3 regions of the Pseudobacteroides sp. genome follow, and region 1 is predicted to be linked to each of the others. Evidence: riboswitches for the same ligand, from Rfam matches in the RefSeq annotation. Region 1 holds a riboswitch; each other region holds the start of a gene.
What was found. A riboswitch is a leader RNA that binds a small molecule or an ion and turns the genes downstream of it on or off. The one in region 1 is predicted to bind cyclic di-GMP.
Positions count from the first base shown of each region.

Region 2: linked by a shared signal. The riboswitch ahead of VIO64_RS05175 (bifunctional diguanylate cyclase/phosphohydrolase) and the one ahead of VIO64_RS18570 (transglutaminase-like domain-containing protein) in region 1 are both predicted to bind cyclic di-GMP.
Region 3: linked by a shared signal. The riboswitch ahead of VIO64_RS16850 (Ig-like domain-containing protein) and the one ahead of VIO64_RS18570 (transglutaminase-like domain-containing protein) in region 1 are both predicted to bind cyclic di-GMP.

Region 1 covers NZ_DATCTU010000113.1:288-5,136, reverse strand. Annotated here, with positions in the region: gene VIO64_RS18585 (DUF1292 domain-containing protein) at 1-167, shown strand, start outside; gene VIO64_RS18580 (DUF3048 domain-containing protein) at 354-1,409, shown strand; gene radC (RadC family protein) at 1,512-2,180, shown strand; gene VIO64_RS18570 (transglutaminase-like domain-containing protein) at 2,262-3,104, opposite strand; cyclic di-GMP riboswitch class I at 3,284-3,368, opposite strand; cyclic di-GMP riboswitch class I at 3,464-3,547, opposite strand; gene VIO64_RS18565 (YdeI/OmpD-associated family protein) at 3,658-4,128, opposite strand.
Region 2 covers NZ_DATCTU010000032.1:134,007-138,855, reverse strand. Annotated here, with positions in the region: gene VIO64_RS05185 (HAMP domain-containing sensor histidine kinase) at 1-1,250, opposite strand, end outside; gene VIO64_RS05180 (response regulator transcription factor) at 1,247-1,933, opposite strand; cyclic di-GMP riboswitch class I at 2,163-2,249, shown strand; gene VIO64_RS05175 (bifunctional diguanylate cyclase/phosphohydrolase) at 2,368-3,996, shown strand; gene VIO64_RS05170 (SPFH domain-containing protein) at 4,271-4,849, shown strand, end outside.
Region 3 covers NZ_DATCTU010000104.1:91,828-96,676, forward strand. Annotated here, with positions in the region: gene VIO64_RS16850 (Ig-like domain-containing protein) at 1-1,796, opposite strand, end outside; cyclic di-GMP riboswitch class I at 2,022-2,095, opposite strand; gene VIO64_RS16855 (flagellar protein FlgN) at 2,247-2,756, opposite strand; gene fliS (flagellar export chaperone FliS) at 2,766-3,170, opposite strand; gene fliD (flagellar filament capping protein FliD) at 3,208-4,849, opposite strand, start outside.

The sequences.
Region 1 (4,849 bases):
AAGAGCAGGAGGAAGAAAGCGATACTGATGAGGTATTAATTCTTAAGATAGAGCATAATGAGGAAGGCGAAGATTCATTTATCAGTGTCGAGGATGAAGTTGAATTAAATATGGTTTTCGAGGAATTCAAAGTCAGAATGGAAGATGAGTTTGATTTTTCAGAATAATATTTACCTAAAATATTTATAGAATACCGAACAAAGGACAATTTATTAAGAATTGATCCTTCTGTTTATAGATGACGAACTGTAAATTAGTTATATAACTTTACAGTTCGTTGTCTATATATGCGGCAAATTATATCAGTATCAGGGGTTTATATAAATTAAATTAAATTTATGGGGGGGAGTTTTATGATTAAAAGAATAATTATTTTGCTTGGTACACTTATGGCTATAGCTTCTATAGCTGCATGTGATGGGGCAAATAATAATATAGTGCCTACCAGTACTCATGTAACATTCACAATGGCCCCATCTTTTACTAGTACGCCTTTTGTGGAACCAACGCCAACGCCTAAAAAAATTAATTTTGTGTTTCCGAAGGAAGGGGAAAGGCCCGTTGCTGTTATGATTGATAACGAAGGTAAAAGGGTGCTGCCTCAGGGTGGACTTGATAAGGCACAGCTGGTTTATGAGATTGCCGTTGAAGGCGGTGAGACCAGATTAATGCCGGTCTTCTGGGGGACCAATCCCGGTATGATCGGGCCTGTCAGGAGCTCAAGGCATTATTACCTTGATTTTGTTATGGAGCATGACGCCATCTATGTGCATTTTGGATGGAGTCCTAGAGCCATGCAAGATATATCCAAATTCAAAATTAACAACATAAATGGCGTTGGCTACGGAGGAGAAGTCTTCTGGGATTTGACAAAGGACAGAAGAAACTGGCAGGACTCATATACATCAATGGAAAATGTGAGGAACTTTATAAAAAAAGCAAAGTACAAGCAGACTACCGATAAAAAGTTGGTTTTTGGCTATAATCAAATGGATGAAAAATTAAATTCAGGAGAAAAGGCGAATAAAATAACGGTAAGGTATAACTCAAGAATATTCAATACATATGAATTTGACGCCTCAAACGACATATATAAGAAGACTCGCAATGGCGAGCCGCATATGGAACGAGTAAGCAAAAAACAGTTGGAGGTTAAGAATATAATTATTCAACATATAGCCAACTATGGAATAAAGGGAGATGATAAAGGAAGGCAGGATTTGAATGATGTGGGAAGCGGAAACGGTTGGTTTATTACATGCGGAGAAGCAATTAAAATCAAATGGGCCAAGAAAGCCAGAAATTCAAAGACAAGCTATACCGATGAAAGCGGCAAACCCATTGAATTAAACCCAGGTCTTACCTGGATACAAATAGTGCCTTTAAATTCGAAAGTTATATTCCAATAATGTATTCAGTAATTAGAAATTATAGCCGAAATATACTATACGAAAAGTGACAGTTTAATCTCTTTTCATTATGTCAAAAATGTAAATTAAATGGGGGATAATATGCATGAAGGGCATAGAAAAAGGCTGAAAGAAAGATTTCTAAAAGAAGGACTGGATAGCTTTGAACCTCATCAGGTACTGGAAATGCTTCTTTTCTATTCCATACCGAGAAAAGACACGAATGAAATTGCACACAGGCTCTTGAAAAAGTTCGGATCACTTTCAGGTGTTTTTGAAGCGGATATAAAGGATATTCATAATACAGAAGGGATTGGTGAAAGCTCCGCATTTCTTCTTGCATTGATACCTTCCATTTCCAGAAGGTATTTTAATGATAAATGGGGAGAAAAGCCTGTGTTGGACAGCTCGGCAAAAGCGGGCCAGTTTGCAGTTTCAATATTTATGGGCAGAACCTATGAAGCATTCTATCTTATTTGTTTAAACAGCCAAAACAGAGTAAACTACTCGGCACTTATTCAGGAAGGGACTATAAACGAATCCCCTGTATACCCTAGGCTTATTGTAGAGACAGCACTAAGGCATCAGGCAAACAGCGTCATTCTTGCACATAACCATCCTGGAGGAAGCATGAATCCATCCCGGGCGGATATTGAGATTACTGAGCGTATTAGAGTTGCTCTAGAAGCAATCTCCATAACGGTTATTGATCATATTATTGTTGCAGGCGACAAATATGTAAGCTTTGCTGAAAAGGGATTGATGAAATAAATAAGGCAATATAAAAAGCCGGCTGTCAGATACTTTTGGTTTAGCCGGCTTTAAAATTGATATTAGTGATTAGAAAGGTTTCTACAATTCATCGATTTTGACATGATCAATATCAAAGTCCTTATTATCGAAGTAATTTTTATTCAGTGCATATCCGAAAGTGGAATCCAGCTTTATCCATTTTCCTTCATCATGAAGATAAATTTCGTTCCATGCATGATATTCCTGACGTTTTCCCGATACATAATTGCCTCGTATGACTTTTGCCTCTATACCGATAGACCTGGACATGGCCGCAAACAAGGTTGAAAAGTCGTAGCATACACCTTTTTTTGTTTTAAAGGTATTTTCTGCTCCGTAGACATCTGTAAAGTCATTTGCCAGCTGTCTGCGATATTTGTCATAATCATACTTTATGTTCTTGGTAATCCAGTTATATATATTTTTAGTTTTATCGCGATCGGTTTTGGAGAGCCTTGTAAGACGTTTGGCAAGATCGGCAATAGCAGGATAGTCGCTTTCAATATCCTTGGTGGGAACCAAGAATCGGTTAACATCAGCAACGTTTTCTACAATTAGCTTAGGGCCATAGGTGTATTTTCTATCCTCAAGATTAACCATGATATTAACTTCATACTGGCCTTTGCCCTCAGTAAACCATATGTTTTCATTGAACTTGCCATTGTCAAGGTCAATATCAAACCATTCCTGATAAGAATCTTTAATAATAAGGGCTTTGATTTTTTGTTTCGAGGTCTGACCGGAGATGTTAATTTTCCCATCAGCCTGTGATGGTAGCTTAATCAAAGATACTCCGTTTTCAGTAATCAGAAGTGGCTCTTCGGCATTCGATACTTGGAAGGGCGTGATGGATAACAAAGAAGTGATGGTAAAAATCAAAAAAAGCTTAATAAAACGGTTCATGATAAATCCCCCTTTTTCGGTTACTCAGCCGTCATAGTTTTAGTTTGGGAATTATCAAGGATTACTTAAGGAGTGTTTCCATTTAAGACAGTAAGACGGGATGAAGTAAATGATCGGAATTACTGCTAATGAAAATGAATTAAAAGCAACATGTACTTTTAATAATAGAAAACTGCATTAAAGACAACCCTTTGAAATTCCCCAATAAACATTAGACCTGTAGTTTTGCGTCCCTTTCTTTCGAAAGGTTTGCCATTGTCGAAAGGGTTTTACATAATTAATAAATGTGAACATAATAAAAGCTCTGATTGACTTGCCAAACAGAGCTGGTATATGCTTTTAAAAGCAATCCTAACACCTTTGGCAACCCGGCTGTCATAGAATAAACCTTAGACCCTTGGGCTTTACGTCCCTATCTTTCGATAGGTTTGTCATTATCAGTATGTTTACTATTTAATTAATTACATAAATCTCCTACAATTATATTTTACTACTTTTTATCGTAAGTTACAATAGGCTTCGACTAATTTATCCATATTTATTGTGAAATATATTATTTAGGTGTTTTCTTTTGAGCCTTAAGCATTTCAATGCATAGGAGGAGCCTTCTGTCTTTGGTATCCTCTTTTTTGGCGGATAGAATCCATTCGATATATTCACGCTTATGAGAATATGAAAGCTTGTGAAAAAATTCCTTTTCATTAGGGTTGGTGTGTAATAAATTATCAAGTTCCATTGGGATTTCCACTGCTCTTTCTTCTGTATCCTGAACTATAATTACATGTACTTTGTCACCGGGACCCTTTCCGATTGCGTTTCGGACCTTCTGATTTAATCCGATAAAATGGCATCGGTGTCCCATCTTTGCAAGAGACCCTCTGTACTCATATCCGTCAAAATATGCCTTAACTTTTACCTGGCCTTTTACTCCGAACTCTTTTTCCACATCATAAGGAAATTCTATATACCCGGAATTAAGTGTCTCATGCTTTATTATTTCCGCTTCAAATTCGTATTTTTTCATTAATTATCATCCTTTGACTTATAAAGTGGTGTTTTTATTGAGGATATCAGCCGGAAGCTAAATATTATTATAACCAAAATATAAAGCCATATAGAAGAATACTTAGCGTCGAGCAGCTTTATAACGGCTAATACCAATGCAGCAATTATTATAAAACTGTAAAATATGATCTTTACATAATTCTTTTTTAGCATTTTAATCACCTGTTTCTGTATAGATAGATTAAAAGTGATAAATCTATTACACTTGTCTGTCGCAAATCCCGTTGAACCGTTCGTTATTTGCTTCGCCAAATGTAAGATTAGCAACACTTTTAATCTAGATTATACGTTGTATAAACACATTATATACTTTTTGCAGTGTTTGAGGAAGGTGAAATGTTTAGTTGCTTACGTGCTTGCGAATGAAATTTAAAAAAGAAGCAGTTACTTTTAAATTGACATTTTTGATATTGCTTATATATACTGAATATGGTGTTTGCCACATTTGATATAGAAACGAGTATATTATTCACAAAGGGGTGTATGTACATTATTAGTAGTGAAATAAGAGCTAATATTAAGAAAGCATTGTTATACTCAGCTGATTTATTGGCAGCGATTACACTTTTTTGTAATTTGTTTTTTACTGCAATACATTACACAGACAAGTGGTATATGAAAAATACCAAGGATGTTGAAAGTCAGATAATGGGTTTGCAAATTGTTGGGCTTCTCTTTTA
Region 2 (4,849 bases), on a different contig from region 1:
CCTCCAAGTTTCCTGCTTCTTGATTTATCAACTCTATAAAATGGTTCTGTAATGCTTTTTATATCATCCTTTGGTATCCCTATCCCGTTATCCCTTATCTCAATAAAAACACCCTGTTCCCTCCAAAGCTTTAATTTAACAAGAGAACCTTCGGAATACTTTATTGCATTATCTATAATATTTATTACCACTTGTTTGATCTTTTCCCCATCCACTCTAGCCCTAATATCCTCTAGCTGATAATCAATCCCTATACCAAACTTTCCAGCCCTATCCCTCATCAGCTCTACAGCTTTAATAATAACATTCTTTAAATCTGTTTCCTTTTTCGTGACAGAAAACTCATACTGATTGAGCTGGGACAGATCAAGAAGGTTATTTACCATATTTAAAAGTCTTTTGCTTTCGTCTATTATATAGGTATAATATTTTTTGCGTTGTTCCTCTTCATTTACTCTGCCTGAAAGATCTGCATACCCAATAATATTTGTAAGAGGAGTTCTTATTTCATGAGTTACACTATCGATAAACTTCTTCTGTTTTTGCTGTTCATCTGTAAGCCTGTCAATCATATCTTTGATATTTCTGCCCATGTCATTAAAGGAATGAGCCAGTTTTTCTATTTCATCTCCGGTTTTTACCCCGCCTATCTCATTGAAATTACCCTTTGAATATTCCTTTGTTGTAAGGGTTAGCTTTTCTAAAGGCTTAATCATCCTGTATGAGAAAAGATAACTTAAAACTAGCGACACCGAAAGAGCAAAAACAAGCAGGATAACGAGGGTTATCTGAAGGTTTCTTTTCATACTGTCCGCTTGGTAAAGTGAATACTCCAAGCTAACAGTTCCTATTACTGAACCTTTAACTATGATTGGAAAAGCCATCAGCAGCTTCCTGTTTGGGCTTTCCGAACTAATCAAGTAGACTTTTTTGCCTTCAAGTGCATTCTTCTGCATTTCATTGGCAGAAGCTTTGTCACTGCCTGAAATCTCCACACCACAGCCCGATTGCAGCCTCAGTTTTTCTTCAAGTGAATTAATGTTAAGTTCTAATGAGACATGGGGTTTTTCACTGATCTTAAGGTATTCTGTAAGATATTGCTCTGTAAATTTGCTTTGACTTAAAACGTACTGGTATGAAGTATATAGATTAAAGTTATCAATTGTCCTTATAATTATGATTCCGCTAACAAGCAATATTGCTACAATAATAAACATATTCATGGAGATAACCTTGAGTCTCAGTTTCATTTTATTGGCTCCTTATACCTATATCCTATTCCAAAAACAGTTTCAATGCAGCCGCTGTATTTTCCTAGCTTTTTCCTAAGACGCTGTATATGAATATCGACCGTCCTCGAATCTCCAAGATAATCATACCCCCACACAGTGTCAAGAAGCTGCTCTCTTGTAAAAACCCTCTGTACATTGTTGGCAAAAATGAGAAGCAGTTCAAACTCTGTTGGGGTAAGATCCAGTTCTTTACCAGCCGCAAGTGCTATTCTGGTCTGCTCGTTAAGACTTATTATCTTGTTACCTGAACTTTTTTCATTACCAATATGCTGTATGGAAACTTTCTCAAAGCGGCGTATGACAGCCTTTATTCTTGCAACAAGCTCTCTGCTATCAAAGGGCTTTATAATATAATCATCCGCCCCCATCTCGAGCCCTACAAGCTTATCTGATATATCGCTTTTAGCAGTCAGCATAATAACTGCAGTGCCTGTCCCCTGAAGGCACTTACATACATGAAACCCATCAAGCCTGGGCATCATCACATCAAGCACAACCAGATCGGGCTTGTAGCCGTCACAAATTTCAAGGGCAGAGACACCATCATGGCATACCTTTGTATCAAAACCCTCCAGCTTGAGATTTTGCTCTATAAGGTTTGCTATTAGCTCATCATCATCTACTATTAATATTTTATGCACCTTTCAATCCTCCAGCTATTTTGAATTATCAATCACACAAATTATTATATCATATAGTATAGTTGTGATTAAAAGCACACAAAAATTCAAAGGTCTTTTTGGCTTTTAAATTATTTTGTATATATGTAATTTTTTGTGGAAAATCATTAAAGGTTTATGATATAATTATTTTATTGGTTTTTAAAAAATTACAATTAATATTAAAGTTACCATTTATATATAAACTTAAACCATGATAAGGCAAACCTATTGAAAGGTAGGGACGCAAAGCCATGAATCTGTGACATTTTATTGTTATGATAGTCAGGCTGCCGGGTTTTTAACCTAAAGGGCTTGAATTTTGTTTCTTGCCTTTTTATTTTTGCCAATCAATTATTCTTATCAAAGTAAGATGTATTTACTAAAGTTCGTACTATTTATAACTGGGTGATAATATGACCGAAATAAATATTCCTGCGGATTTTCTCATGAAGCATTCCTCATGGGATTGTGGAAAACAGACTCTTTTGCGAAGGCTGTTTAAGAATAACAAGTATATAATTGTTCCAATACTATTCTATTTGGGAGTTGTATCCTACGGCTTATGGGGATTTTTTACCAGCAACCGTTCTACCTTTGCCCTTTGTAGTTCTTTAGTCTTTATGCTTTCTTCAATCATATCCAATGTACTTCATCCTAAGTCAAAACTCAGATTAATTTTCGCATGTACCTGTATAGCTTCTATCCTCATTACTATAGCAATGTTCACGGTAGATACAATTTATGTAATTGCCATAGGCTTTTTTATTCCCGTTTTTGCACAATATTTGTTTCGAGACTTTGTTTTTTCAAATCTAACTGGAATTATTATTGCTTTTATTTTTCTGACCCGCAGAATTCATGAATCCACACATGTTATTACCGTATATATATCAGGTATAATTATCGTCAGTGCACTATATTCTTTAGTGTTTTACCTTATAATAAACATAAAGAGCGAGAGGGATAAGTACCACAAAGTAAGCATGATGGATTCATTGACAGGTCTGTACAACTTAAACAGCATAATTGAAATCGGACAGGACATGCTGAATAAGCAATATAATGTATCATTAATGGTCATTGATATGGATCATTTTAAGCACATTAACGATACATATGGCCATATGACAGGAAACAAAGCTCTTGTATTCATTTCAGCCCTAATAAAAAAATGCCTTGAAGGCCTTAGCTATACAATGGGACGATTGGGGGGAGATGAATTTATAATTTTAATCAAGGACCTGGATTTGGTTAAGGAGCGTAATCTCAATGAAAAATTACGCAATACATTAAAAACCAGCATTTTTATATCTGATCCCAATGCACATCCTATTAGATTATCTTGTTCTACAGGTATAGCACACTCAAGAAATGAATCCGAAAAGAAAATCGAAATACTTCTTCATCGTGCAGACATGAGAATGTATGAAAACAAATATGGAAGATTTCAAATTGATATAGGATTGGAAGCTGGAAGTGAACTGCTTCCTGAACGCTGTCTTCAAGTAATCAATGCTATGAAAGAAAAGGACATGTACACTTTTATTCATTCCAGATTTGTTGCAAACTTTGCTAAAACTTTGGGAAATGCATTGAATCTTCCAAAGGCTTTTGTCCAGGATTTATATATCGCAGGCTGGATCCACGATCTTGGGAAACTTTTTATTTCATCGGAAATTCTCCGCAAACAGTCATCACTGACAAAGGCGGAGTATGAAATTGTTAAGAATCATGTTACTGACTGCATTTGCCTAATAGAAATATTCGAAATATCCAGTACTGTCAAAAATGCGGTCAAGTATCATCATGAGCGTTATGATGGTAAAGGATATCCTTTTGCAATGTCAGATAAAGACTTACCGCTTGAAGGAAAGATACTGGCAATAGCTGATATGTTCTCTGCTCTAACTGTCAAGCACGTATATAAAGATTCTCTTTCGTTTAAAAGTGCTGTTAATGAACTTAAGAACTGCAGAGGAAAACAGCTGGATCCCAAGCTGGTTGATGTGTTTCTCAAATGTCTTAATAAAACCATAGTATAATCAAAAAATATAATCAAAAAAGCCTTTTAGAATAGCTTCTTAATCAATCTCTATTAAAAAACCTTATCTATTATATTTAAAAACATAGAAATAAACGGAGAAATTGATCTTGATGGTACTATTTGCAAAGAAACTTATAATTTTAGCCTCTATGACATTTTTTGATAAAAAACAGACCAAAACCAGGTTTATTTTTTTATATAAAAATGTTATACTTATAATATAAAAGTGATATCAAAATAATATCATAAATTAAATTAAAGGGGCGAGGAAAATGAAAGAATTAAACAAGGAAGTGTCATCAGGTCTATTAATGTTTTTTGTAGACATCTTAATGCTCTTAGCATCTATCGGGGGTGTAGTCTTGGGGATAATAAAGACTAACACAGATCCTTCACCACTTTCCGTAGGGTCAATAATAGGCGGTGCTGTATTGTTTGTAGTATGGTGCATTTTTACAGGTGGATTTTTTACTCTTCAGCCAAACGAAGCTGCTGTGCTTATTCTGTTCGGCGAATACAGAGGAACTGTTAAAAAGCCAGGCTGGCACTTTGCAAATCCATTCTTCACAAAGAAGAAAATTTCGCTTCGTTCAAGAAACCTAAACGGTGACAAGCTTAAGGTTAATGACGAAGCAGGTAACCCTATTGAAATTGCTGCTGTTATTGTATGGAGAGTTGAAAACACATTTCAGGCAGTATTTGATGTTGAAAACTATGTTGACTATGTAAAAGTGCAAAGTGAGTCTGCTATAAGACACATTGCAGGAATGTACCCTTATGACATAACCGACCAAACCCATAATATCTCCTTAAGAGGCAGTGCCGATGAAGTTTCCGAATCGTTAAAGAAT
Region 3 (4,849 bases), on a different contig from region 1:
GACACTGCTATCAGATTTCCTGTTCTGCTTACTGTAGCAATAGCTTCATCGCTCGATGACCATGTAACTGCTTTTATAACTGCATTTGACGGCAATATTATCGGTATCAGCTTTACAGGTGCCTGTCCAAGCTTTAAAGTTATTTTATCCTTCGTAAAGGATACCTCAGTTACCGTTACAGGAACTACTACTGTACAGGTGGCTTTTTTGGCCGGATCGCTTTTTGATGTTGCTGTAATTATTGCCTTTCCAGGTGCAACAGCATGTACCGTTCCATTTTCGTCCACAGCTACATTTTGGCTATTACTGCTCCACACAATATCCTGATCTGTGGCATCCTCAGGAAAAACAGAAGTCTTCAGAACCACATCTTCACTTTCCACTTTAAGCTGCAAATATGCCCTATCAAGCTTTATCCTTGCAACAGGAACAGTAACCGTAACATCTATATCTGCCTCAATTCCACCGTCAATAGTTTTCACAGTAATTGTCGCATTACCGCCGGAAATTCCCTTAATTATCCCATCAGTAACTGTTGCTATACTTATATCTGATGAAGACCATATAACACTTTTATTGCTTGAAGTAGTAGGATTAATCGTTGGTATAAGCTTTGTTGAGGATTTTCCAACATCAATGGAAATAGAGCTCTGGTTCAATGATATTTCTGTTATATTTACCTGAGGTTCGTATGAAAAGTTTAATTCCAAAATCACATCTCCAACCTGTGGAGTACGAACATAATCAGTATATGTATAGCTGTATGTTTTCACATTACTGATGCCCTTGAATGCTTCCTTGATATCTGTAGCAATAGATAATCCGGTATACCTAACCTTTATTGATGTTTTCTCTTCTACGATAGCCTCTTGTATTTTTGAGTTCAATCCCAAAGAATTTGATACGGTCAAAGACTCATCTGTAAACTGAAGACCTAAATCGCTTATAATGGTCTCATAAACACTAGAGTTCTCAGCATCACTTACCATTTTTGATTTAAGGATATCTACAAAAGAATTCTCAGCTTTTGGGTAGGATTTAGTCCACGAGTGGTTAGATTTTATCTCTTCGTCCGTTAAATTATAATAATCATATTTAATTCTTCCCTTAACGTCGGGTACAGGATCATCCCAAGTGGGATCAAGATGATAATAGGCTCCATCTAAGTTTACCAAAACCCATGAATGGCTTTGCCCACCTGCCTTTCCTTCGATTATTCTGGTTTCTATTCCTACCTCGTTAAGCATTTTATATGCTAGAAGGGAGTAACCCTGACATACGGTTTTATAAGGTGAGACGAGAGCTGCATATGCTGAATGCTGCCCAAGAGAAATATCATAGGCAACATTAGTTACAATCCAGTCATGAATTGCTCTTTCCTTTTGATAGTCGTTCATTTCAGGAGTAATAATTTCATTTAACACCTCAGAAACTTTACTTTCAACAAAATCCGACTGCTCTTTTGACTCCCAGTAGGAAAAATTAAACTTCATGGATAAATTTCCTGTAATACCATAGATGGTAACTCCATACGTTTTTGTGCTGTAGTGAAGGTAATCGTCCGAGCTAAAAATATCGCTAAATAAGCTTTTGATATTGCTTTTTATTGTTGCATCCCCTGTATACTGTATTGTGTATGTTGGATTTCTCAAAAGCATAGCCGATTTAACCTTCTCCGCTAAGTCCACAGGTGAAGCAGCTGTGTCATCACCTGCATAAACAACCCCCGGTACAGCAACAAATATTGCTATCACTGCCAGTATAACAAAACACGACAAATTGAACTTGGATTTCATAGAAGAATCTCCTCCAATCGGAAGGAAACCAGATCTGAGCAATACGAACAATAATTTTAGATTAAATAATAAGATATGTTCCACCCGGTAATCTGGCAACCATCGCATTTAGTGACTAAAATACCATTCTAGTCATCCCTTAGGCATGATCAAAAATAACTTCCGCTATAAATTTCGCTCATGTGTTGACTTAACTCGTCAACACCCACTCAAAAGCGGAAGTAATTTTTTAGTCATCCCTTAGCTTAAGGCCCATGACTTTGCGTCCTTACCTTTCGATAAGTTTGCCTTTATCAGTGGGGTACAGTGGAGTATAAAAAAAACCACCTAATATTATTATATCACATTTTTTAAAGAAAATCACGAAATGATTTTGTCAGCCTTGGCAGCTGTGGTGAGATACATCAATAAATGCAATGAAGCCAACATATGTTGGCTTTAAGGGAACTTTTACTTCTTTTTATCTATGAAAAAGGATTCGGTTTGGATAGGTAATGCTCCGTAAGCGGAATTGACTTTTTTGGCTACATTTATATTTTTCAATCCATTGCCAATATCTTCTAACGCCTTCTTTGCTCTTGAATTATTGGATTTCTCCAAATCCGATAATTCCTTTAAAACTGCCATGACATTTGATACTGAGATTTTTAGTTCCTTTAGTCCTTTTACTTCGTTTGAGCTTAACTCTTCAAGACTTTTAATCCTGGATTCCGATTTAAGGCGATGAAAATAAACCTCAAATTCATCATCAAGCTTGTCAACCTTTTCAATTATTCTTTGTTTTTCATCTAAAATATTCTCAAGTCTTTCTATTTCATCTTCGTCTATAACAGATGCCTGCTCAGCTGTTAACTCAAGCATTTCCTGCAAACATGCATATTTAGCATCTGTAATCTCCAAAAGCCTTTCAACATAAGTATTGGGGCTTTTATTTACAGTTATCCTATTGTTATTATCCATAGTGTTCTCCTATTTTGCAACTTGTTGAGATTTGGGCATTTGCTGTTTGGCCATTTTCATAGCTTGACTCCAGGTATCTCTAAGTTCCTTTGCAAAGCCTAAAACTTCATTTAATATTTCCTTGTCCTTTTTTATGCTTGCGTCTACAAGTCTTCTATTCATATAATCATAAATTAAATACAGATTATTTGATATATCATACTTTTGGTCCAAAGTTGCCTGAAACTCGCCTATTATATTTTCTGCTCTAACTATACAATTATGTGCCTTTTCAATATTTTTCTCATCTATTGCCATTTGTGCCTGCATAATAAATTTGATAAGTCCGTTATACAGCATAAGTGTCAATTCCTCCGGACTAGCTGTAAATATTGAGTTCTCTTTATACTGGTCTGATGCTTTGTTCATTACCATAATAATCCCTCCGGTATTTTTTGTTTATACGAAACCATTATTTACCACTAATCTGACTCATTAACCAGTTACTTTGATTATTCATTTTGGATATGGCAGATTCGAGTGCAGCATACTGCTTATAATACTTATTCTCCTTATCAGCCAGTTTGTCTTGGAGTCTATCTATTTGGGTATCATACTGGCTAATCTGTGTATATATAGTGTTGGAATACTCTGATGTATCTCCTGTAATCCCAGCTACCTGCAGCAATATTCCTTTTTTGCCTTCAGAATCTCTGATCGTTGAAATGTTATCTTCTATGATGTCATAAATTCTATGTGCCATACCCTCTTCATTATATCTGGTTTTCTTTTCCGAAGCAGTCAGATTGCGGCTGTAAGAAGGATTACTGTCTGATTTCTTGCTGAAAAGGTTCATTACACCATCGGGATTTGCCGCTATAGCCTGCTTTAGCTTGTCTTCATCAATGATAAGTTTACCCTTATCTGTAAAAGTGCCTGTGGTAATTCCGATATCAGTCAGCTTTGTTGTTATTCCGCTTATATTATCATATAGAGCAGTTCTCAGACTATCAACCACTTTTGTAATATAACTGTCGTTTTTCAAAAGACCTGTTTTAGCTCTTTCTTCCCACTTTTTCACCTGTTCTTCAGACATTCCTTCTTTCTGTTCTTCAGTAAGGGGTTGAAACTCTCTGCTGTATCTTTCTGTCAGCTTACTATTAAGCTTGCCTATAAGGTCATTATATTTAGTTACAAAATTCTTTACATTGTTAAATACAGCTTCAGTATCAGTCTTTAAAGATATGGTTTGTTCAGTTGTGCTTTCCTTCAGAAGATTATATGTTACACCGTTTGAAGTTATGGAATTGCTGCTTCTTGTTATGGTCTGACCATCCAAAACAACAATTGCATCCTGCCCCTGCCTCAAATCAGTAAGGTTCATTGATGCTAAAAATGAACTTGATGCTTCATTAATGTTGATATTATTTCCTGCACCTAATCTTTTTGCATCTATAGTAAACTTGTCCGTTACATCATCATATGTAATTTTAACCTTGGCATCAGTATCATTACTGATGGTGTTCAACACCGTAGAAAGAGTTGTATTGCTTGAAAATGTAAAAGACTTTGAATTAATGCTGAATGTAACCTTCTGACTTCCATCTGTGCTCTCCGAATACTGAAAAGTTGTTTTGAGCTTGTCCTTCAATGTTGCCAGGGTATCACTCAAGCTTAACCTGTTGGATGTTCCCGAGTTTATATGGAAGCTTGACAGCCCGTCATTAGATGCTGCTGATGAAAGGGTCAGCTTACTTGCTCCAGCTGCTGTAGAAAAGGTAAGCTTATCACTACCGGTTCCTGATACATCTATCTTTACCTTTCCCGCCCCGAATTCATTGCCTATAATACTCTCAATATCTGAAGCAAACTCTGACAAAGTTGTTGAACTGGTATAGTTCCCCAGCTTAATTTCCTTAGCAACCCCATCCAATACTATTTTTATGCTTTTTCCACTAGCGTTAGCAATATCGGCAGATGTTATGGCAGCGGTACTCTCCAATGCTTGTGTTACAGTACTACCACTTGCTTTTGCCGCTGATGTCGCCAACCTTGTTACTGTAATTTTGTGTTCACCAGCCTGGGCCTCAGAACTGCCTAAAGCTGTGACAACT